One region of the Mesorhizobium sp. B2-3-14 genome, then DNA from elsewhere that is predicted to be linked to it. Evidence: predicted binding sites of a transcription regulator. Region 1 holds the regulator's gene; each other region holds the start of a gene.

Region 1 (7,949 bases):
CGTGTCGGTATCGAGCGCCAGCAATTCGCCGGGCCTGATCTTGCGGCCGCTGGCTTCATTGAACCACGGATTGGTGCGCTGGCCTGAGGTCAAGAGCCGCGTCTCGATGAACTCGCCGCCCTGGCGTATGACCTCGCCATACATGATGGCGAACAGCTCGTTCTCGGAAACGCCGGGCTTGATCGCCTCGCGCACCGCATAGACGGCGGCCTCGGCGCCGGCCATCGACACCTGCAGGCATTTGACCTCCTCGGGCGTCTTCACCGCGCGCACGGCGAGAATCTCGCCCTGGCAATCGCGAACCTCGCAGCCGCGCTTTTCCAGCGCCAGGGCCTGCAGATGGCTGCAGCGGTCGAGCCCGAGCTTCATCGAGCCGCCGCCGTGCTTTCTCAAGAGTTCGGCGATCTCGTCGGCGAAGGGCCCGGCGGTCTCGTCGTCGCGGCCCGACACGGACGACCAGACGAGCTTGGAAGGACGCGCCTCGTCGATCGTGTCGAGCACCATCGAGACATGGTAGCTCTGCGGGTATTCGAACAGCACGATCGGCCCTTCGGCCGGGATGAAGAAGTAGCGGGTCGAATTGCGCAGGAAATAGCCGAACATGTTGCGCGAGCCGGTGGCGTAGCGCTGGTTGTAGGGGTCGAACAAAACGACGCCGCCATAGCCGGCCTCGCGCATCCAGCCGCGCAGTTTGTTGAGCCGGCCTTTGCGCAGGGCATCGGCATCGATGAAGGACGGCTCGGTGTCCGACAGCCACATGCCGCCGGCCGGGTCGGCCGCCGCCGGATGGCGCATGCGGTCCTTGAAGTCGACATCCTCGGTGCTGTCGGGGTCGAAAACGACGATGCTCATGGTGTCTGGCCTTGGGTGGTTGCAAGGTTTGACCATGGCGCAGGAGAAGCAGGGGAATTGTGCCGAAAACCGCGTGGGCTGTGCGGAATGCCGCTGGCTTATGAAAGATGCTGGCGAGGCAGCATCCGCGATTGCGCGCGCTGAAAGACTAATGCCGTCTCGCCAGCTTCGGCGCATGCCCATGCTCCTCCCTAAAGGCCCGCGCAAAGCTCGACATCGAGGCAAAGCCGCAGGCCAGCGCCACATCGCGCACGGCAAGCGTCGAATGCGCCAGCAGGTCGGCGGCGCGTTTCAGCCTGAGCCGTCGATAATAGCCATTGGGCGAGATGGCGAGTTCGGAGCGGAACGAGCGTTCGAGCTTGTCGGAGGAAACGCCGAGCTTCGCCGTCAGCTCGGCCATGCCGAGCCGCTCCTCCACCGCGTCTTCCATGATGGCGATGGCCGACAGCACCAGCTCGTTCTGCACGCCGGTGCGCAGCCTGAGCGGCATCAGCTTGCGGTCGACGCTCGAGCGCAATTGGCTGTGCACGAACCACTCGGCGACGCCCGCGGCAAGCTCGGCGCCGTAGTCGCGGGTGATGATCTCCAGCATCATGTCGAGGCTGCCGACCCCGCCGGCCGAGGTAAAACGCTTGCGGTCGATGACGTAGAGATCGCGGCGCAGCTCGATGTTGGGGAACGCCTCGGTGAAGGCGGCCTGGCTGGTCCAGTGCAAGGTGCAGGCATGGCCGTCGAGCAGGCCAGCGCGTGCGAGGAAGAACGCCGCGTCCGCGACCGCGCCGATATGAGCGCCGGCGCGCAGGCTGCGGCGGATCCAGCTTGCCGCGCCCTCGGCGACGAGATGGTCGGCGTCGCCGCCCGAGCAGACCACGATGCGGTCGACCTTGGGCGCTGCCTCGGCGTAAAAGCCTGGCTGGATGACGACGCCGTTCGAGGCCTCGACCGTCCCTTCCGTCGCCCCGACGATGATCCAGCGGTAGCATTCCCGCTTCGCAAGTATGTTGGCGGCGCGCAGCGGCTCGATGACGGAACTGAACGCCATCATCGGAAAGCCGGGGAACACCAGAACCGCGAAGGTGAGCGGGGCGTCGGTGGGTTTGGGTGGTTCGCGCATGGCCATGGCGTCCGGAGCCGGGAGGATCGGGGGCTACAATTCGGGCAGATGGGCTTCGGGGTCAACGGTGTTCGGCCGAAGGCGAAATGGCGAACGCAAGCGCTCAGTCCAGGTACCGGGACACGCGCGCCTTTAGAAGCGCGATCAGCTCCGGGTCCATGAATTCATAATCGTCGGGGATATCGAGGCAGATCACCTTGGCCGCCTTCAGGCTGGCCTTGAACTGCTTCTGCAGTTTCGTCCGGTGGGTTTTCTCCATGACAAAGATAATGTCCGCCCAGCCGACGAGTTCGTGGGTCAGCGGTGTGTTGGCGTCATGATTGGTGCCAGCCGAGGCGACTTCGATGTCGCGCCGCGTGGAAAACACCTGTTCGGCGGTCGGGCTGCGCAAGCGGTTCTGGCTGCAGACGAAGAGGACGTTTTTCAAGGTTTAGCGCGCCAAGTCCGCCACCACGGCGTCGAGCACGATCATGCCGGCCGGCGTGGCACGCAGGCGGGCGTTGCCGATCGGCGCCACCAGCCCCTCGCCCTGCAGCACCGACAGCCGAGCGCTCGACAGCTCGCGCCCGGAGAAGGCCTCGTAGCGCGAGAGGTCGATGCCTTCGGCGAGCCTCAGCCCCATCAAAAGAAACTCGTCCGCCTCTTCGGAGCGCGTCAGCAGCTCGCCGCCGGTGATGCCATGGCCCTTGGCCTCGACCAGATTGGCCCAGGTTTCCGGCATCCGTTCGGCGATGGTCACCACACGATGGCCGTTCTCGACGAAGCGGCCATGCGCGCCGGGGCCGACGCCGACATATTCGCCGTAGCGCCAATAGGTCAGATTGTGCCGGCTCTCGGCCCCCGGCCTGGCGTGGTTGGAGATCTCGTAGGCCGGCAGGCCGTGCGCCGACGTGATTTCCTGCGTCAGTGCATAGAGATCGGCGGCGTGGTCGTTGTCGGGAACGACGAATTTCTTCGCCGCGTGCAGCGCATGGAAGGGCGTGCCTTCCTCGATGGTCAGCTGGTAGAGCGACAGGTGGTCGGCGGCATGGCCGATCGCCTGTTCGAGTTCCGCCTGCCAATCCTCCGGCGTCTGCCCAGGCCGCGCATAGATCAGGTCGAAGGACAGGCGCGGAAAGATTTCGCGCGCGAGCCCGATGGCGTGCAAGGCTTCGCTTACATTGTGCAGCCGGCCGAGAAAGCGCAAATCCTTGTCGTTCAGCGCCTGCACGCCGAGCGAGACGCGGTTGACACCGGCGGCGCGGTAACCGCGAAACCGCTCCGCCTCGACCGAGGACGGGTTGGCCTCGAGCGTCACCTCGATGCCGTCAGGCACTGTCCAATTCCTGGCCACGGCGTCCAGAACCCTGGCCACGGTTTCCGGCTTCATCAGCGACGGCGTGCCGCCGCCGAGGAAGATGCTGGTCACTTCGCGTGGCCCGGTGCGCTGGCGCATCGTTGCCAACTCGGCCTCGAAGGCGGCGGCGAAGCGCTCCTGGTCGACCGGCTGGTGGCGGACATGGCTGTTGAAGTCGCAATACGGGCACTTGGCGGCGCAGAACGGCCAATGCACGTAGACGCCGAAGCCGGGACCGCGGTCGAGCGCCATGGTGGTGCCGGGTCCGATCATGCCGAGCCAGGCCTCACCGAACCAAGCCGGGCTTGGGCGAATTTCTGGAAGGCGCGGGCGCGGTGCGACAGCGCCGTCGCCTGGCCGGGTTTCCAGCCGTGCTTTTCCTCCGCGCTCATCTCGCCGAAGGTCTTGTCGAAGCCATTGGGCAAAAACACCGGATCGTAGCCGAAGCCGAGCTCGCCGCGCGGCGGCCAGACCAGCGTGCCCTCGGCCTCGCCGCGATAATATTCGGCCTCGCCGTCGGGAAAGGCGAGGCAGATGACGGCGACAAAGCGGCCCGTGCGCCGTTCGGGCGTGGCCGCGCCGACTTCCTGCATCGCCACTTCGGTGCGCTGCATGGCCATGGCGAAATCGCGCGAACCGTCCGGAGTCTCGGCCCAGTTCGCGGTATAGACGCCGGGCGCGCCGTCGAGCGCGTCGACGCAGAGGCCGGAATCGTCCGACAGTGCCGGCAGGCCGGTCGCCTTTGCGGCGGCAAAGGCCTTGATGTAGGCGTTTTCCTCGAAGGTGGTGCCGGTTTCGTCCGGTTCGGGCAGGCCATACGCCTTGGCTGATTTCGCCTCGAAGCCGAACGGTCCCATCAGCTCGGCGAATTCGCGCAGCTTGCCTTCATTGTGGCTGGCGACGACGATCTTCTTGCCATCAAGCGTATGGAGGTTTGGCGAATGCATCAAAGGCCCCAGATTCTCGGCTCGGCGAACTCGATCGAATTGCCCGAAGGGTCGCGTATATAGATCGAACGGCCGCCTTGCGGCCATTCGAATTCGCTTTCGACGGCGATTTTCTTCGCCAAGAGATGGGCTTTCCAGCCGTCGATTTCAGCGGCGTTTGCGGCAAAGCACAGATGGCCTTCGCCGACCGTGCCGTGCGGCGGCACCTTCAGCCGCGCATCGGACGCCGGCGGAATCTTGGTCGCCTCGGCGTTGAAGATCAGCAGCACGCCCGGGCCACAGCGGAAGAAAAGGTGGCGGCCTTCTACCTTGCCAAGCAGGGTGAGGCCGAGGATATCGGTGTAGAAGACCTCTGCTTCAGCGAGGTCGGTGACATAGAGGGCGGATTCAAGAATGGCAGAGGGAGTCACGAGGCACCCCCCTCTGGCCTGCCGGCCATCTCCCCCGCAAGGGGGGAGATCGGCAGCGTGAGCGCCAGCTCATGGTATTCTATGCTGATTATTGGCGAAGCTCTCGACAACATCCGATCTCCCCCCTTGCGGGGGAGATGCCCGGCAGGGCAGAGGGGGGCGCCCAGGCTCGGCATCGAAAACTCAGGCCACCGCCATCTGCTGCAGGCTGACCAACCGGGAAATGCCCTTCTTGGCCAGGCCCATCAAGGCCGCGAACTGCTCTTCGGAGAAGGGCTCGCCCTCGGCGGTGCCCTGGATCTCGACGATGCCGCCCTTGCCGGTCATGACGAAATTGGCGTCGGTGCCGGCCGAGGAATCCTCGATATAATCGAGATCGATGACCGGCTGGCCGTCATGGATGCCGCAGGAAATCGCCGCGACATGATCCTTCAGCACTTTCGAAACACTGGCCATCTGCCGCGCTTCCATCCAGCGCAGGCAGTCATACAGCGCCACCCAGCCGCCGGTGATCGAAGCGGTGCGGGTGCCGCCATCGGCCTGGATGACGTCGCAGTCGACGGTGATCTGCTGTTCGCCCAGCGCCTGCAGGTCGACCACGGCGCGCAGCGAACGGCCGATCAGCCGCTGAATCTCCAGCGTGCGGCCGCCCTGCTTGCCGGCGGAGGCCTCGCGGCGCATGCGCTCGCCTGTCGAGCGCGGCAGCATGCCATATTCGGCCGTCACCCAGCCCTTGCCGGAATTGCGCATCCAGCCAGGCACCTTTTCCTCGAGGCTGGCGGTGCACAGGACATGCGTGTCGCCGAACTTCACCAGGCACGAGCCTTCGGCATGCTTGGAGACGCCGCGCTCGAAGGATATGGCGCGCATTTCGTCGAATTGGCGTTTGGAGGGGCGCATTCGGCCTGCTTTCTTGTCATTTTTTTGAATCGTGGCCGGCTTTTAGACGCATGCAGGGCACGGCGCAAAGGAAAAGGGGCGGTGACCCGACACAGACACCGGGTTGCGCGCGGCCCACCGAAGTCTATATCCTTGAACCGGAGGTTTTTAGCCGAATGACCAAGGCAGTCGATCCCGCCTCGCAGTCGCTGGCTCTTCAGTCGCTCGACATGCGCTCGCGCGACATCTTCCGGCGCATCGTCGATTCCTATCTGCGGGACGGCGAACCCGTGGGCTCGCGCAGCCTGTCGCGCATCCTGCCGTCCTCGCTGTCGCCCGCCACCATCCGCAACGTGATGAGCGACCTCGAGCATCTCGGGCTGATCTACGCGCCGCACATCTCGGCCGGGCGCCTGCCAACCCAGGCTGGCCTGCGTTTCTTCGTCGATGCCTTCATGGAGCTTGGCGACCTCTCCGACGAGGAGCGTCGTACCATCGAGGCGCAGGTGCGGGCCTCCGGCTCCGGCGCGACGCTGGAGCATATGCTGACCGAGGCCAGCCAGATGCTGTCAGGCATGTCACGCGGCGCCGGCCTGGTGCTCGCGGCCAAGAACGAGGTGGCGCTGAAGCACATCGAATTCATCCAGCTGGAGCCGACCAAGGCGCTTGCGGTGCTGGTGTCGCAGAATGGCGATGTCGAAAACCGTGTCGTCGAGTTGCCCGCCGGCATCACCGTCTCGCAACTGCACGAGGCCTCGAATTTCCTCAACGCGCATATTCGTGGCCGCACGCTGGCCGAGGCGCGCACCGAGATCGCCCGCATCAAGGAAGAGACGAGAGCCGCCCTCGACACGCTGTCGCAGGACCTCGTCGAGAAGGGGCTTGCGGTGTGGGCGGGCGCCGAAAGCGGCCTGCCTGCCCGGCTCATCGTGCGCGGCCGCGCCAATCTGCTGGAAAACGTCACCGCCCAGGCCGACATCGAACTCTTGCGCCACCTGTTCGAGGACATGGAGACGCAGGACGGGCTGATCCAATTGCTCGACCTCGCCGAGCAGGGATCTGGCGTGCGCATCTTCATCGGCTCGGAAAACAAGCTGTTCTCGCTGTCGGGCTCGTCGCTGGTGGTGGCGCCCTATCGCGACAAGGACGCCCGCGTCGTCGGCGCGCTCGGCGTCATCGGCCCGACAAGGCTGAACTATGCCCGCATCGTGCCGATGGTGGATTATACGGCACAGCTGATTTCCCGCATGCTGAGGTAAGGAGTCCGAGGAATTATTGCTTTGGTTTCCATGCCGGAATTCGACCGCGAACGACTTTCCTGGCGGGACCGTAAATCCAGACAGGCTGCAAAGGAGAAAAAGAATGGCGCTGGAATCGTTCAAGGCCCAGATCAGTCTGCTGCTCGAGGAGATGGTCAACCAGCCGGAGGACCAGCACGAAATTCAGGAACAGCTGCGCGAAAAACTGCGCGAGATGCGCGCCATGGGCCTGCCATTGCCGGCCGATCTCGTTGAATTGGAAAAACGCCTGGACGACGATTTTTACGCTGCCGGGACCTGATCCGAGAAGTTTTGCGCATCGTGCGAACGGAACCCACGGGCAAACCGATCGTTGCTTTCCTTCATGACGGATTGGAGGAAGTGATGCGATTGGCCGGACTGGCGCTGTCCGCACTGTTTGTCACGACCGCGGCGCTCGCCCAGCAAGCCGATCAGCCTGTGCTCAAAGGCCCGGCCGCCTTCGGCGACTGGCGGGCGGACAGGCCCGGCGTGCGCCGGCTGATCAAGCCGGAAGACCTGCCGAAACCCTATGTCACCAAATCCGCCTCCAACAGCGCCGGCGTGATCGACATGCCGGCGGACGCAAAGCCGCATTTGCCGCCGGGGTTTTCGGCCGAGTTGATCGCCTCGGGGATCGACAATCCGCGCGTCGTGCGCATCGCACCCAACGGCAACCTGTTCGTTGCCGACAGCAAGGCCAGCCAGGTTCGGGTCTATCGCCTGGCAAAGGGCAGCGCGAAAGCCGCGGAGAAAAGCATCTTTGCCGGCGGTCTCAACCGGCCCTATGGCATTGCCTTCTATCCCCCGGGCAAGGACCCGCAATGGGTCTACGTCGCCAACAGCGACAGCATCGTGCGATTTGCCTACGGCAATGGCGACCTGAAGGCCTCGGGCGAGCCGCAAACCATCGTCGCCGACATTCCTTCGACCCACCACTGGACCCGCGACATCGCCTTCTCGCCCGACGGCAAGACACTTTATCTTTCCGTCGGCTCCGGCTCGAATGTCGCCGAGAACATGGGCGAGAGGCCCAGGGGCGGGCTCGACGCCTGGGTCAAGGCTGAGCCGCTCGGCGCCAGTTGGGGTTCCGAGGCGGGCCGGGCCGAGGTCCGGGCCTTCGATCCCGACGGC
Region 2 (7,949 bases), on a different contig from region 1:
TGCCCAGGCAGCCACGACCAGCCTGCCGTCGGCACAACCAGGCATCGCTCCTATGTTCGATTGCCAGAGCTGCGGCGCGTGCTGTTCCTATTCAGCCGAGTGGCCGCGCTTTTCGACAGAGGACGATGCGCAGCTCGACCGCATCCCGGAAAAATACGTGGCGGCCGACCTGTCGGGCATGCGCTGTGACGGCGTGCGCTGTTCGGCCCTGTCTGGCGAAGTCGGCAAGTCGACCGCCTGCACCATCTATGACCTGCGCCCGGATGTCTGCCGCGCCTGCATGCCTGGCGACGACGAGTGCCTGATGGCGCGCCGGGCGCTCGGATTTTCCACCTCTTAGCGGCGGCTTGCTGGCGGCGAATGCATGTCGCCCGGAAGCGTCCTCGGTTCCGGGACAACGACAAGCATAAATCAGAAGCTTACAGCGGGTCGGCGAATCCTGTCGGCGCGACATGCTGTAATGACTGTCGCTTGTGCGCACCCCGCTTGCTGGCTAGGCTGCGTCAGGGTAGGGCGCCGGAGGAAATCATCGTGAGCATCGAATTTCTGTTGACGTCGCTGATCGTCGTAGCTTCGCCGGGCACCGGCGTACTCTATACGCTGAGCGCCGGGCTTTCGCGTGGTGCGCGGGCCTCGATCATTGCCGCCTTCGGCTGCACGCTCGGCATCATCCCGCATATGGCGGCCGCCATCACCGGTCTGGCGGCGCTGCTGCACACCAGTGCTGTCGCCTTCGAGACGCTGAAATATCTGGGCGTCGCCTATCTGCTCTACATGGCCTGGAACACGCTGAAGGAAAAAGGCGGCCTGAGCGTCGAGGACAATGTCGCGCCGCGCTCGGCTGGCAAGGTGATCGCCACCGGCATCCTCGTCAACGTGCTCAATCCGAAACTGTCGATCTTCTTCTTCGCCTTCCTGCCGCAATTCGTCAGCACCACCGAACCCAACGCACTGTCGAAGATGCTGGAGCTCAGCTCGGTCTTCATGTTTTTGACCTTCGTGGTTTTTGTCGGCTACGGCATCTTCGCGGCGTCGATCCGCAGCCATGTCGTGTCGCGGCCAATGGTGCTGACCTGGATGCGCCGGACTTTTGCCGGCGCCTTCGTCATGCTCGGCGCCAAGCTGGCGCTGGCGGATAGGTGATCGAGGCGCTTAGTCTAGCCCTTGACATAACCCATCGCCTCGACGATCCGCCCGTCCGCGACGCGCATCAGGTTGACGCCGCGCAGCGAATTGCCGTCGGCCATCCAGTAGCGCCAGCGGATCGTGGCGCGGTCGCCGGCCACGAAAGTCTCTTCGAGGTCGAAGCGCGTACCGGGTGCGGTGGCGATCGCCGACCACAGCTCGACGCAGGCTGCCTTGCCGGCGCGGCGCGCGCCGTCCGGCGCCGGCGTGGTGTTCTCGATAACGCAGTCCTGAGCCACCAGATCGCCGAGCGCAGAGGGATCGTGATGCTGGAACACATCGTTGTAGCGCCGCATGATTTCAGCCGTTTCGCCGGAGCGGTTGGCCGTGGTGATGTCGATGATCAATTCCTGGGTCATGCGACTTCTCCTTCCGTTCAGTGACTTATGAGGTTCGCTTTCAGCGTGATCGTGGCGACGCCGGCCAGCGCCCGCGAGACGAGGCATCCCGCCTTGGCCGACTGCGCTAGCCGCTCGAAGTCGGCGGCGGGGAGCCTGGGGACGTTCGCCTCCGTCTCCAATTCAATGCGGGTAATCGTCGGCCCGGCCGCGGTGGCGCCCAGATGCACCTTGGCGGTCGTGTGGATGTCGCTTGCGACATGACCTTCACTGCCGAGGACGGCGGTGAGCGCCATCGAGAAGCAGCCGGCATGGGCGGCCGCGATCAGTTCCTCCGGATTGGTGCCGGGGCCGTTTTCGAAGCGGGACGGGAACGAGTAGGCGCCCTCGAACAAGCCGCTGCCCAGCCTGAGCCGTCCGGAACCTTCCTTGAGCGGGCCGTGCCATTCGGCCGATGCTTCGCGAATTGTCATTGCTGTCTCTCCTCTGCTTGATGAAATGAAGGCTCCGCGACCGCTTCCTCATGCATCACGAGCCAGGCCGCCGTCTTGCCCTTTCCGCCGATACTCATCCATCTCTGCCTCCGAAATATGTAGACCGATTTACATATTATGTAGACCGGTTGTCCTATTACAGGCAAGCCCTATAATGCGCGCTCCTGACAGGGGTGACATGGCGACAGACACACGCACGCGGATGATCGAGGCGACGGCACTGCTTTTGCGGCGGCGCGGCTATTACGGCACTTCGCTCAACGACATTCTGAGCGCCAGCGGCGCACCCCGCGGCTCGCTCTATTTCCACTTCCCAGGTGGCAAGGATCAGCTGGTCGTCGAGGTGACTCGCGCCAGCGTCGCCGAGGTAAGCGAGCGGCTGGGTGAGGCTTTGGCCGCCGAACGCGACCCTGCGGTCGCCGTCCATCACATCTATCAGTCGGTGGGACGCATGCTGGAAGACAATGAGTTCTCACTCGGCTGCCCGGTCGCGCCGGTCGTGCTGGACTCGCCAGGCGACGTGCCCGACCTTGTCGAACTGTGCCGCTCTGCCTTCGAACAGTGGATCGGCTTGCTGCGTGAGGCTTTCGTCAGGGCAGGAGTGCCCGAGCGTCGCGCGCAGGCACTGGCGCTGCTGGTCGAGTCTTCGCTGGAAGGCTTGATGGTGATTGCCCGCGCCACCCGCGATCGCTCATCGCTCAACGCAGTGGCCGACGAGGTGGCCGTGCTTATCGAGCAGGCCGTGCTCGCCGGCAAGGTGACACAGCGGGCGGAGACTACCGCTGTCTGACCGCTAGTCCCAACTGACTGCGGTGGAGCACCAGCCTCAAGCAAAGAAAAGGGCGACCACTCGGCCGCCCTTTCGATAATTTTGCGAGGATGGACTTCTTAGAAGTCCATGCCGCCACTCAAGCCCGCTTGCGGGCTTGAGCAACTTGGATTCATGGGCGTGCTTTATGGACTTCTTAGAAGTCCATGCCGCCCATGCCGCCCATGCCGCCGCCGCCCATGCCGCCAGGCATGCCGCCGCCAGCCGAATCCTTCTTCGGAGCTTCGGCGATCATGGCTTCGGTGGTGACGAGCAGGCCGGCGACCGAGGCCGCGTCCTGGAGGGCCGTGCGCACGACCTTGACCGGATCGACGATACCCATGACGATCATGTCGCCATATTCGCCGGTCTGGGCGTTGTAGCCGAAGGTCGCGCCCTTGTTCTCAAGGATCTTGCCGGCAACGATCGAGGCTTCCGCACCAGCGTTGGCCGCGATCTGGCGGGCCGGAGCCTGCAGCGCACGACGAACGATGTTGATGCCGGCGGCCTGGTCGGCGTTGACGCCGGTCACCTTGATGTTGGCCGAAGCGCGCAGCAGGGCAACGCCACCGCCAGCAACGATGCCTTCTTCCACGGCCGCGCGGGTCGCGTTGAGGGCGTCATCGACGCGGTCCTTCTTTTCCTTGACTTCGACTTCCGTCGCACCGCCGACGCGGATCACCGCAACGCCGCCGGCGAGCTTCGCCAGACGTTCCTGCAGCTTCTCCTTGTCGTAGTCCGAGGTGGTCTCCTCGATCTGCTGCTTGATCTGGGCGACGCGGCCCTGGATCTCGGCCTTCTTGCCGGCGCCGTCGACGATGGTGGTGTTCTCCTTGGAGATCGACACCTTCTTGGCGCGGCCGAGCATGTTGAGGCCGACATTCTCGAGCTTGATGCCGAGGTCTTCCGAAATGACCTGGCCACCGGTCAGGATGGCGATGTCTTCCAGCATGGCCTTGCGGCGATCACCGAAGCCCGGCGCCTTGACGGCGGCGATCTTCAGGCCACCACGCAGCTTGTTGACGACCAGCGTGGCGAGCGCCTCGCCTTCGACGTCTTCCGAGATGATGAGCAGCGGCTTCGAGGTCTGCACGACTGCTTCGAGGACCGGCAGCATCGCCTGCAGGTTGGAGAGCTTCTTCTCGTGCAGGAGGATGTAGACGTCCTCCAGCTCGGCAACCATCTTGTCGGCGTTGGTCACGAAGTAGGGCGAGAGATAGCCGCGGTCGAACTGCATGCCTTCGACGACTTCGAGTTCGGTCTCGGCGGTCTTGGCTTCCTCAACCGTGATAACGCCTTCGTTGCCGACCTTCTGCATCGCTTCCGCGATCATCTTGCCGACCGACTCGTCGCCATTGGCCGAGATCGTGCCGACCTGGGCAACTTCCTCGGAGGTCTTGATCTTCTTGGCGGCCTTGCCGAGAGCAGCGACCACTTCGGTGACGGCCAGATCGATGCCGCGCTTCAGGTCCATCGGGTTCATGCCGGCCGCAACCGACTTGTGGCCTTCCTGGACGATCGACTGCGCCAAAACGGTCGCGGTCGTGGTGCCGTCGCCGGCGATGTCGTTGGTCTTCGAAGCAACTTCGCGGACCATCTGCGCGCCCATGTTCTCGAACTTATCTTCAAGCTCGATTTCCTTGGCGACGGTGACGCCGTCCTTGGTGATGCGCGGGGCGCCGAACGACTTGTCGATGACGACGTTGCGGCCCTTGGGACCGAGCGTGACCTTCACCGCGTCGGCGAGAATGTTGACGCCGCGCAGCATGCGCTCACGGGCATCGCGGGAGAATTTTACGTCTTTGGCAGCCATGTTTTAGCTCCTGGCAGGGGCTCGGATAGAGCCCGAAAAATTCAAGTTGAGGGTGAGGCCGATAATCAGCCGATGATGCCCATGATGTCGGATTCCTTCATGATCAGAAGGTCTTCGCCATTGAGCTTGACTTCGGTGCCCGACCACTTGCCGAACAGGATGCGGTCGCCGGCCTTGACGTCCAGCGGGACCAGCTTGCCAGCTTCGTCACGAGCGCCGGAGCCGACGGCGATGATCTCGCCTTCCTGCGGCTTTTCCTTCGCCGTATCCGGGATGATGATCCCGCCAGCGGTCTTGGATTCGGATTCGACCCGGCGAACGACCACGCGGTCATGAAGCGGGCGGAACTTCGACTTTGCCATTTTTTCTTCCTCGATGAGAACGGTGAGAAACAGTTCCTCCGTCCGGCGGCGCCGGACACATAGTTAGCACTCACCAAAGGCGAGTGCTAACGTGGCGCTGAAATAGGCCGCCGACCTGCCAGAGTCAAGGCGCGCGGAGCGCCTCTTGGTAGGACGGCGATGACTTATCGAAGCTTGGCCGAACCGAGCACCAGGAGCGGACAACGTTCCGCCAGGGGATAACTGCCGCTTGGCACGACGCGCACCTGGTCGAACCAACCGCGCGCCTCATCCTCCAGCATGGCCAGCGTTGCGAAGCTGTACCTTGTTTCGGAGCCCGCATAGACGTCGATCGTATTGATTGATGCCATGCTCCATCCGGTGCGTGCGGCAAGGGCCTCCCGATCCGGAAACAGCTTGTCGAATGCCGCACGGATTGCTTGCACATCGACGCTGCTGTCGCAGTCGCCGGTCGTGCACGCCATGGCGATCCGCCATTTGAGCGCGTGGAAATTCTCGATCCCGCCGGCCAGGACCAGAGCTTCGATGCCGCGCAGGTCATCCCCGGTTTCCGGCCGAGCGAACACGCGGATCGCCGCATGCCGGCCAGGCTTTAGCACCCTTGCGATTTCACCGAACAGCGAACCGCGCGCGGCCTTGGTATCGACCGCCGACAGGCAGCCGTCGCCGATGACCGCGTCGAAACTTTTCTGCTCGACCGGGAGGTCAAGCCAGTTGCCGGTCATCGCCCTTCGCGAGGTGTTGTCGCCGGCCCATACGCCGGAAATCATGGCAGCCGATTGATCGATCGCCAGCATCGATCTGCCTAGAACCGCCAGTTCAGGTGTCACCCCAAGCAGAAGGACATTGGCATTTCCGAGATCGAGTTCGCGCTCGAATATGCCGACGGTTTCCGGCGTCGGCCGGAGCGGGGCGTCCAGGAGCTTCCAGTGCCGATGATAACTATCCCAATGATTCGTCATGCAGACCCGTTGGAGCCCAGGAAAGTCTGGCATTGATTGATTAGAGCCGCTTAATGGAAGTGGGGATGGAAGCCAAGGGGTTAGCTGGTGGCGCGCATCATTGTCATAACGCATGAGCATGATCGGTTCCTGGGTCGCGGCGGCCTTCTGCTGCGCCGGAATAGCCGTTACATGCTTTTCGATATTCTCGAGGACCTGAAGAGGCGGGGCCATTCGGTCCGGATTCAGCCTGGCCTCTCCGGACAATCCAGCGCCGATGTCGCGGTTCTGCACGTCGATGCGACAACGACGCCGGCAGATTATCTCGACTATGCGCGGCGTTTTCCCTTATGCCTCAATGTCGGGGCCGCCGACATATCGAAACGGCGGGTAAGCGGAGCGCTTCTGGCCGAGGGCGACGGCTGGCTGGGCCCGGTCATCGTCAAAAGCAATCTCAACAACCAGGGCATTCCGGAGACACGGCTCAATCGGCGGTCGAGGCGTGCCGGCCAACCGGCACCCTTTGCGCACGTGCCAGCCATGCCGTCCTACGAGGTCTACCAATCCCGGGACGACGTTCCCGATGGCGTCCTCGATCGCGATGATCTGGTCGTGGAAAAGTTCATCCCGGAAAAAGAACCTGACGGCTTTGCGGTGCGCTTCTGGGTGTTTTGCGGAGAGCGCGAGCGCTGCACCCGCTACGTCTCGCCAAACAGCCTGGTCAAGGCATCGGAAACGATCCGGCGCGAGCCCGCCGCTGTTCCCGACGAACTGCGCGAACGGCGGCGTGAACTCGGCTTCGACTATGGGAAATTCGATTTCGTCATGCATGAGGGCAGGGCTGTTCTCCTCGATGCCAACAAGACGCCCGGCCGCCCGCAGAACCTGGTGAAGATGTTCGCGGCGGGCGCTTCCGACCTGGCCGATGGTTTCGAAGGCCTCATCCGCCGGGCGAGATAGGTCCCCGGTTGCCGGTCGCTAAAGAAACAGCCGCAACTGGGTGTGGATGATCGATCGGTAATCCTCGATGGTCCGGCGGCTTTCCACTTCGCCTTGCGCAAGCGCCAGGCGCACAACGCCGCCGGCGAGCTGGAAGATCAGCAGAACCATGCGTTCGAACTGCTCGTGCTTTTCCGGCTCGAGCAAGGCGATGACGTGGTCGCAGAACATCTTGGCTTGATGCCGGGTTTCGGCGATGTCGAGATTCTTCAGCGCCTTGTCGGCCTGGATGGCGTTCTGCAGATCCTGGATGGCCGGATCGCCGGCGACCCGGCTGAGGTAGTCGTCAAGCAGCCGATCGGACGCGACGATGACGTCCTTGGCTTCGCGGACATCGGCGACGATCGCCGCCAACCTGGCACGGCTGACCTCCGAGAACCGCTCATAGAGCATCGCCAGGATCGCCGACTTGTTGGGGAAGTAGTGGTAGACGGTGGCGATCGGCCCGCCCGCCAGCATGCCGACCTCCTTCATGGTGACGGCGTCGATGCCTTTCTCGCCGATCAGCCGCATGGTGGTCGACAGGATGGCGTCGATGCGCTCGCGGCTGCGCTCCTGCTTGGGCCTGCGCCTGGGCTCGGTGATCGTTCGACTGGCTTGCGTCATGCACCGATCTTTCGCACGAGTTCCCAAATTCAGGTTGACAAGAAATATGATCAAGTATCAGTTTCTGGAATGCTGACAGACTGTCAGCTTTTTTGCCGTGCGGCAAGGACGTTGGGAGGCGCCTATGGCTTCGACAAGCGCTGATCTTCAGGGCGAAGGCGACTGGCTGGTCGGCAATCCCAGCGGCGGGCAGCTCGCCTCGGCCCTGTGGATCGGGTCGGTCGGCCTGCTCATTCTCGGTCTGCAGCCCGTCCTGCTCGGCGCCCTCTTTACCGAGGGCCATGTCAGCGGCGACGAACTGGCGTTGGTCGCCACCGCCGAGATGATCGCCATCGCCATTGGTTCTGCAATCGTCGCGATGCTGCTTTCCGCCCACAACATGCGCTGGAAAAGTGCCGTCCTC
Region 3 (7,949 bases), on a different contig from region 1:
CGCGCCTTGGGTGCAGCAGACCATCATTGATCCGGAAGGCGACTTCGTATCTCTGGGCGAACGCTACGGCCATCTGGTGATCGATGCCGAGGAGCATACCGAGCGCGGCCTGCAGGCGGCCGGCGAGCGGGCGCGCATCCACCGCGTCTCGACCGTGCTCAACCTCGAAGGCCTCGATGCCGAGAACCAGATGCGGCGCGCCGCCGCTTTCCTCGGCGGGCTGTTCGAGGTCGCGCGCGACCACTGGTACCCGATGCTGGTGGTGGTCGACGAAGCTCAGCTTTTCGCGCCGGCGGTGGCCGGCGAGGTGTCGGACGAGGCGCGCAAGCTTTCGCTCGGCGCCATGACCAACCTGATGTGCCGGGGCCGCAAGCGCGGGCTTGCCGGCATCATCGCCACGCAGCGGCTGGCCAAGCTCGCCAAGAACGTCGCGGCGGAAGCCTCCAATTTCCTGATGGGCCGCACCTTCCTCGATATCGATATGGCGCGCGCGGCCGATCTCCTGGGCATGGAGCGGCGGCAGGCGGAGGCCTTCCGCGATCTGGAGCGCGGCCAGTTCATGGCGCTGGGGCCGGCACTGTCGCGCCGGCCGCTCGGCCTGCGCATCGGCCCGACCGACACCAGCCCGCGCAACGGCACGCCCAAGCTGATGCCGCTGCCGGAGGCGGCGCTCGAGGATGCCCGCGCCATCATCCTGGCCGCCCCGCCGCCCGAGACGATGCGCGCGCCGCGCCGGGTGGCGTCGCCGGACCTGCTCGACCAGTTGATGGCAGCGAAGTCGGCTGCGCTGGAAATCCGCCCCGAACCGGCGGAGCCGCAAGTCAGCGCCGAGGATCTGGCGGAGCGGCGCGAGCGGGTGGACCGCGTGCTGCGCGCCATTCTTGCACAACCCGACGCGGGCTTCCGCGTGATCGGGGTGCTCTACCAGGAGTTTGTCGTGCGCTGCCGCATCGAGGGGCTCGCCTCGGTCGTGCCTGATCTGCCCGCCTTCCGCCGCATGTTGACGCGCGCCCGTGCCGGGCTGGGGGCCGAAGCCAGCGAGGACGATGTGTGGCGTGACGTCTCGGTGCGCGCTTCGCTGCTGCCCGAGGACATGCAAGGCGTGTTCATGATGATCGCGCGCGCGGCGAAGGAGGGCTGGCCGTGCCCGAGCGATGGCGCGATCGCCCGCGCCTACGGCTCGCATTCCATGCGCCGCGCCCGGCGGCTGCTCACCTATATCGAGGAGCAGGGCCTCATCGTCTGCCAGGTCGACGGCACGGGGAAGCGCACCGTGACGCTGGTCGAACTCGCCTGGGCAACGGCGCCCGGCGATCCCAATGCCGAGGGGGCGGAGCAGGGAAGCCTGGCTTTGTGAGGGCATCCAACGTGGCCGTGGCGGCACTGCGATCTCATCGACGAACGCTGATCCGCTGGTTCTCGATGGCGGACCTGGCGGCGGCCGGCATCGCCTCACTGGCCCTTGCGCGGTCCCCGGCAAGCGGCGCAAGGTAGCTGGTGCCGGGAACCCGCGGCTCGATCCTTGCCGGGCTCGGCGTGGCGCTGGTCAATCATCGTATCTGAAGCTTGCTCGCAGACGGCGGGTGCGAAGGCGATGGTGAGGTCGCTGGTCGGCTTCTGGTAAGGTCAGCACCGCGCGATGACGCCGCCCTTACTGGACCGTGATGACACCGTCGACCGCCCGCCATTCCGATGGGGTGATGAGCCGGTGGTGGGCGATGTGGACGGAGTGAAGCGGCCCGTCCAATTCGCGCTCCCAATAGGAGAGAAAGCCCTTGAGTTCGGGGAACTCCGGCGCCAGGTCGTAGTCCTGCCAGACATAAAGCTGCAGCAGGCTCCGATGGTCAGGCAGACGGTAATGGATTTGTGCGGTGGTCAGGCCATAGCCTTCCATCTGGAGGCGGAACTCCTTGCTGACGCTTGCGATCATTCGTGTCTCCTTTCGGCGGCAGCGGTGGCCGCAACGGCGAAAAAGTCTCTCGGCCCATCAATGTGCGCCGTCGGTAAACAACTCCTTCAGAGGGTGAGCGGTTCCGGCGCCGGCGATGGTACCGGCTCGGATAATTTTGCCGGATCTAGGCGTAAATTCAAGGGGCGGCTCCCGACGCAGAGCGAATAAGACCGCTATAACAGTGAGTTGGCACTCCGACGGCGTGAGTGCTAAAATTTTCTGGCCGGCCTCTTGAAACCGAAAAAAGGGAAAACTAGCTCGATATGCGCGCGCGATGCCTGACAAAGGGTCGCCGCATTCCGCATCGGCCCGAATTGCCGGTCCGGTGTGGAGGAAGCTGAAAACCTGTTTGTCCCAAGAGGAGAACGACATGGCGTTCCGTCCATTGCATGACCGTATCTTGGTCCGCCGCATCGAGGCCGAGGAAAAGACCTCCGGCGGCATCATCATTCCCGATACCGCCAAGGAAAAACCGCAGGAAGGCGAAGTCATCGCCGTCGGTCCCGGCGCGCGCGACGACAGCGGCAAACTGACCGAGCTGGATGTCAGGGTGGGTGACCGTATCCTTTTCGGCAAATGGTCCGGCACCGAGATCAAGCTCAATGGCGAGGATCTGCTCATCATGAAGGAAAGTGACGTGATGGGCGTGATCGAACAGACCGCGCAAGTGAAGAAGGCCGCCTGACGGCTTCTTAGAAAATCCACCAGTCAACGAATGCTGCCTAGAGATAGAGGAGTGATCCAATGGCTGCCAAAGAGGTAAAATTCCATACCGAAGCGCGCGAGAAGATGCTGCGCGGCGTCGATATCCTGGCCAATGCGGTGAAGGTGACGCTCGGTCCCAAGGGCCGCAACGTCGTCATCGACAAGTCGTTCGGTGCGCCGCGCATTACCAAGGATGGCGTCACCGTCGCCAAGGAAATCGAGCTTGAGGACAAGTTCGAGAACATGGGCGCGCAGATGGTGCGCGAAGTCGCCTCCAAGACCAATGACCTTGCTGGCGACGGCACCACCACCGCGACCGTGCTGGCCCAGGCCATCGTCAAGGAGGGCGCCAAGGCCGTTGCCTCGGGCATGAACCCGATGGACCTGAAGCGCGGCATCGACAAGGCGGTGGACGCCGTCGTCGCCGAGCTGAAGGCCAACGCCCGCAAGGTGACCCGCAACGACGAGATCGCGCAGGTCGGTACCATCTCCGCCAATGGCGACGCCGAGATCGGCCGCTTCCTCGCCGAAGCGATGGAGAAGGTCGGCAATGAAGGCGTCATTACGGTGGAGGAAGCCAAGACAGCCGAGACCGAGTTGGAAGTCGTCGAAGGCATGCAGTTCGACCGTGGCTATCTCTCGCCCTATTTCGTCACCAACCAGGACAAGATGCGCGTCGAACTTGACGAGCCCTACGTGCTGATCCACGAAAAGAAGCTCGCCAACCTGCAGGCGCTGCTTCCGGTGCTGGAAGCGGTGGTCCAGTCGGGCAAGCCGCTGCTGATCATCGCCGAGGATGTCGAGGGCGAGGCGCTGGCGACGCTGGTCGTCAACAAGCTGCGCGGCGGCCTCAAGGTCGCGGCCGTCAAGGCGCCGGGCTTCGGCGACCGCCGCAAGGCCATGCTGGAAGACATCGCGATCCTCACCGGCGGCACCGCGATCTCCGAGGATCTCGGCATCAAGCTCGAGAATGTGACGCTGGAGATGCTGGGCCGCGCCAAGAAGGTGGTGATCGAAAAGGAAAACACCACCATCGTCGACGGCGTCGGGCGCAAGGAAGAAATCCAGGGCCGCGTCGCGCAGATCAAGGCCCAGATCGAGGAGACCACCTCCGACTATGACCGCGAGAAGCTGCAGGAGCGGCTGGCCAAGCTTGCCGGTGGTGTCGCGGTGATCCGCGTCGGCGGCTCGACCGAGGTTGAGGTCAAGGAGCGCAAGGACCGCGTCGACGATGCCTTGCACGCGACCCGCGCGGCTGTCGAGGAAGGCGTGCTGCCCGGCGGCGGCGTCGCGCTGCTTCGGGCCGCCAAGGCGCTCGATGCTGTCCAGACGGACAATGCCGACCAGAAGACCGGTGTCGAGATCGTGCGCCGCGCCATCGAGACGCCGGTCCGCCAGATCGCGGAAAATGCCGGTGCTGAAGGCTCGATCATCGTCGGCAAGCTGCGCGAGAAGGGCGAATTCGGCTGGGGCTGGAACGCTCAGACCAACGAGTTCGGCGATCTCTATGGCCAGGGCGTGATCGACCCCGCCAAGGTGGTGCGCACCGCGCTGCAGGATGCCGCGTCGGTCGCCGGCCTGCTGGTGACCACCGAGGCAATGGTGGCCGAGAAGCCGAAGAAGGAAGCCGCCAGCCCGGCAATGCCGGCCGGCGCCGGCATGGACTTCTGAGGTCCGACCAGTCCGCCCGCTCCCTCGACAGGGAGCGGGCATCGGTTGAAGGGAGAGAGATATGGATGCGCTTGCTGACCTTGGGCCCGTGCCCGCGCCGACACATCAGGCAAAGGAGTTCCTGGCCTATGAAAGCGAATGCCGCGGTGCGTTGAAGCCGCTGCTGGCGGAACTGCTCGACAGGGCCGAAGCCGCCGGCTGGAAGCGGCGGACCGTTGCCGCGACGCTGATGTTCCTGGCCGCGCAACAGGTGTCGGAGGCGTCCGAGGCCTCGGCCGGCGGCTGAGCGCTGACATTCAGTCCCCTGAACCTTACGGGCAGTCCCATGAACCTTACGCGGCGGGCCGCGCCTTCCGGTGTTCGGCCCGCCGCGGGTCCGCACAATCGAGAGGAGGCACAAGCCATGAATCGCTGGCAGTTTGAAGAACCGGTGACCATTCTGGTCGGAATGGGCTTTCCGAGGAAGATCGAAAGCGTGATGGAAGCCTACGCGCTGTTGCAGGACTGGCCGGCCGCCAGCCGCAACGGCGCCCATGCCGTCGCCCTCAATGCCTGCAAGGCGGGCATCGCCGGTGAGATCGACCCGGAGACGGTGCGCGCGACGCTGGTCACCTTCGCACGCCGCAACGACATATTGCTGCCGGATATGGTTTCGCCGGCCGCTGCGATGGACAATGCGCTGCAGGCAGGGCGAGGCGGCAGGTCCGCCTGATCTTCAGCGATCCGCCTCGCGGCGGTGGCGGGCGCGAGCCCGCGGGGAACCAAGCGATGGCCATCGGGTTGAATCAGCGTTGGTTCCCCGAGGCGAGGCGACGTCATGAGCATCCTGCAAAGCATCAAGAAAGTGGCCGAACAGGTGACCGGTGCCGCAAGACCGGACAGCCGTCATGCGGCCGACCTTGTCAGGCCGCGCAAAGCGAACGAGTTCAGGTTTGGCGATGATGGCCTGGTGCCCAATCATCCGTCCTGGCCGCTGGTCGTCTATCGCGGCGCAGTGAGATTGCCGGAAGACTTCGATCCCGCGGCCGTGTTAGAGGCGCTTTTCTCGGCCAATGGCTGGGGAGACAGCTGGCGCAACGGCATCTACGATTATGTTCACTACCATTCGCGCATCCACGAAGTGCTCGGCGTGGCGCGTGGCACGGCGAAGGTCCGGTTTGGCGGCAAGAAGGGCCGAACGCTGGCGCTGAAGGCCGGCGATGTCGCGGTTCTTCCGGCCGGCACGGGGCACCAGCGCATCTCCGCTTCGGACGACTTTCTCGTCGTTGGCGCCTATCCGCCGGCCGGTACCTATGACGAATGCACGACCACCGCCGACCACGCCAAGGCGGTGGTGACGATCCCCAAGGTCGGCCGTCCGCGCAAGGATCCCGTCTATGGAAGCAAGGGCCCGCTGCTGGCGGCGTGGAAGAAAGATTGAGTTCGCCGAAGGCGAAAGAGAGCAGGCCCTGCCTCGGAACGATCGACGGGCAGATCGAAGCATAATTCATCACTCCGGTGGAACGCTCTCGGGCATTGGAGGTTGATAGCCGTCGAATGCTTTATCAACGGACTGGAAAACGGAGAGAGCCCGCCTTCGGTTGACGCCGGGGCGGGTTCTTTTTTGTCTGAGATTCTCGGGATTGATGGCGCGCGGGAACATGTCCGGCATGCCAGGCGCAATGGGAGCAAGCCTGGAGAAAGCAGGTGGTGAAGAGATTGCGCCTGCCTCGGAGCGGACAGACGACTGATATACCGTCTACATTCCGTAGGTGAGGGCAACATAGATCGCCGGGATAAGCGTCAGGCAGATCGCCATTCCCACGACAACGGCGATGGCCAAGCGCTCGGTTCGCCTGACAAGATCGACCATGTTGGCGTCCTCACTCAGACAGACGGGCGGGCCCGACGGGATTTCCGGGGCCTGAACATCATTGTCATTTGCGGGGCGATTGTCGTCGTGGATGCTCGGTCTCTGGGCTGATGTCACTGCTTGCCTCGCTCTCAGAATATCCGGCGGTCGAGCTGGATTCCGCGATGATGGATGATTGGCTGCGTTGCTCCGGCGCGAAACCCAACGTATCGGCAAGAAATGGGTTGCCGCATACGACTTCAGTCTTGCCAATTCTTAGACCTAAGCCTTGCCCGGGAACGCAATGCAGCGGGAGCCGTTGGTGACCGGTGACAACTCAAAGAATAGGAGAGGAGAAAGTCATGGCTGACGGTCCAACTGTTGTTAACTCTGGAGGTGGTGGCGGCACTGCGGTCGCTATTGTTCTTGCGATAGTCGCTATCGTTGTCCTGCTGATATTTACCGGTGTCATCAACATCGGTGGCGGCGGCGGGAAGGACATCAACGTGAAGGTTGAGGCGCCAAAGGTGGAAGCTCCGGCCACTTCAGCGCCCGCGAAGCCCGCGGCACCTGCCAATGGTGGCTGATTGGCTGCGGCAGAGGCCAGAATAATTCTGGCCTCTGAAAATGTTTCTTGGTTCACAAAAGGACTTGTCATGAAAAGATATCTTGTCGGCGCTGTCGCGACCCTCGCGCTTATGGCTGGAATTGGTGCTTCCTTCGCGGGAGACGTCGTAATTCTCAAGCCCGAGCAGCAGACGGTCGTCCGCGAATACATCCACAAGCAAAAACTCGCGTCAGTCAGCCTGCTCGGCGTCGAACTCAACGTCGGCTCCGCTCTCCCTGACACTGTCGAGCTTCATACAATCGACGTCCCCGACGTCAGATACAAATACACTGTTGTCGGCGATCATGCGGTTCTGGTTGACCCCGATACACGCAGGGTCGTGCAGATCATCGAGTGATGCTGGTAGTTCGTCCCTGGCCAAAGGGGGCGGCCCGCCGTGCCGCAAATGGCGCGGCGGGCTTTCTAAACGAAGCCACTTAATCCCTGTGAGCGCCGCCGAAACCTTCACCCGTCAGGCCTTGGCGTGGGTTAACCGCTCCAGCGCATCGACGATCAGGCCGCAGAATTTCGGATGGTCAAGTTTCATCGCCACGGTATGGCGGAAGTCGACCTGCTCGCTCGCCGTGCCGCCAAAATGGTGCATCCCGCCCATCTTCTCGAAATTGCACACCGTCATGCCCTTGGTCCACCGCCCGGCGATTTCGACGCGGATATCGGCCTTCTCGGTGGTGAAGACGGTCGGGTCGATCATGGCCGCGACGCAGCACGCGTCGTGGACGGCTGGATACTCGATCTGCAGGAGGCCGCCATGCGTGGTCGCTATGAACTCCCAGATATCGAGGATGAACTTGGCGATCGGGCCGCCGACGGCGCGCACCCTGTTTTGCAGGTCCGGAGTGGCCAGCGCCTGGTGCGTGAGGTCGAGGCCGACCATGGTGACATCCCAATCGGCGCGGAACACGACGTCTGCGGCCTCCGGGTCGCCATAGACATTGAACTCCGCCGCTGGCGTGATGTTGCCGCGCGTGTAGGCTCCGCCCATCGCGACGACGCCCTTCACTCGATCGATGATGCGTGGGTCCTTGCGGATGGCGAGCGCGATGTTGGTGTAGGGACCGACCGGCACCAGCGTGATGGTTTTCGGCTCGTGTGCCATGACCGTGTCGATGATGAAGTCGACGGCATGCCGCTTGTCGAGTTCGAACGAGGCGGGCGGCAGGACG

Evidence for each region. Region 1 encodes HrcA, which represses chaperone genes, less so after heat shock. Its sites were predicted from a motif close to GTTAGCACTCNCNNNNNGNGAGTGCTAAC; they were not measured.
Region 2: a site for HrcA is predicted at 5,063-5,091, ahead of groES (co-chaperone GroES). Genes of this name have one in related genera too.
Region 3: a site for HrcA is predicted at 2,137-2,165, ahead of FJ950_RS19630 (co-chaperone GroES). Genes of this name have one in related genera too.

The regions. Positions count from the first base shown of each region.
Region 1 is NZ_VFVP01000008.1:31,990-39,938, reverse strand. It holds gene FJ950_RS20280 (Xaa-Pro peptidase family protein) at 1-852, opposite strand, end outside; gene FJ950_RS20275 (GlxA family transcriptional regulator) at 1,001-1,972, opposite strand; gene FJ950_RS20270 (low molecular weight protein tyrosine phosphatase family protein) at 2,070-2,393, opposite strand; gene hemW (radical SAM family heme chaperone HemW) at 2,397-3,575, opposite strand; gene rdgB (RdgB/HAM1 family non-canonical purine NTP pyrophosphatase) at 3,572-4,249, opposite strand; gene FJ950_RS20255 (VOC family protein) at 4,249-4,659, opposite strand; gene rph (ribonuclease PH) at 4,843-5,559, opposite strand; gene hrcA (heat-inducible transcriptional repressor HrcA) at 5,715-6,797, shown strand; gene FJ950_RS20235 (hypothetical protein) at 6,901-7,098, shown strand; gene FJ950_RS20230 (sorbosone dehydrogenase family protein) at 7,182-7,949, shown strand, end outside.
Region 2 is NZ_VFVP01000004.1:400,620-408,568, reverse strand. It holds gene FJ950_RS13720 (YkgJ family cysteine cluster protein) at 53-340, shown strand; gene FJ950_RS13715 (LysE family translocator) at 532-1,143, shown strand; gene FJ950_RS13710 (nuclear transport factor 2 family protein) at 1,158-1,544, opposite strand; gene FJ950_RS13705 (OsmC family protein) at 1,562-1,996, opposite strand; gene FJ950_RS13700 (TetR/AcrR family transcriptional regulator) at 2,196-2,807, shown strand; gene groL (chaperonin GroEL) at 2,983-4,638, opposite strand; gene groES (co-chaperone GroES) at 4,704-5,000, opposite strand; gene FJ950_RS13685 (methyltransferase domain-containing protein) at 5,165-6,082, opposite strand; gene FJ950_RS13680 (hypothetical protein) at 6,134-6,901, shown strand; gene FJ950_RS13675 (TetR family transcriptional regulator) at 6,920-7,546, opposite strand; gene FJ950_RS13670 (MFS transporter) at 7,671-7,949, shown strand, end outside.
Region 3 is NZ_VFVP01000007.1:211,449-219,397, forward strand. It holds gene FJ950_RS19620 (ATP-binding protein) at 1-1,357, shown strand, start outside; gene FJ950_RS19625 (usg protein) at 1,652-1,930, opposite strand; gene FJ950_RS19630 (co-chaperone GroES) at 2,322-2,636, shown strand; gene groL (chaperonin GroEL) at 2,696-4,327, shown strand; gene FJ950_RS19640 (hypothetical protein) at 4,389-4,613, shown strand; gene FJ950_RS19645 (DUF982 domain-containing protein) at 4,731-5,039, shown strand; gene FJ950_RS19650 (cupin domain-containing protein) at 5,145-5,747, shown strand; gene FJ950_RS19660 (hypothetical protein) at 6,521-6,745, shown strand; gene FJ950_RS19665 (DUF1236 domain-containing protein) at 6,815-7,123, shown strand; gene FJ950_RS19670 (nucleoside hydrolase) at 7,238-7,949, opposite strand, start outside.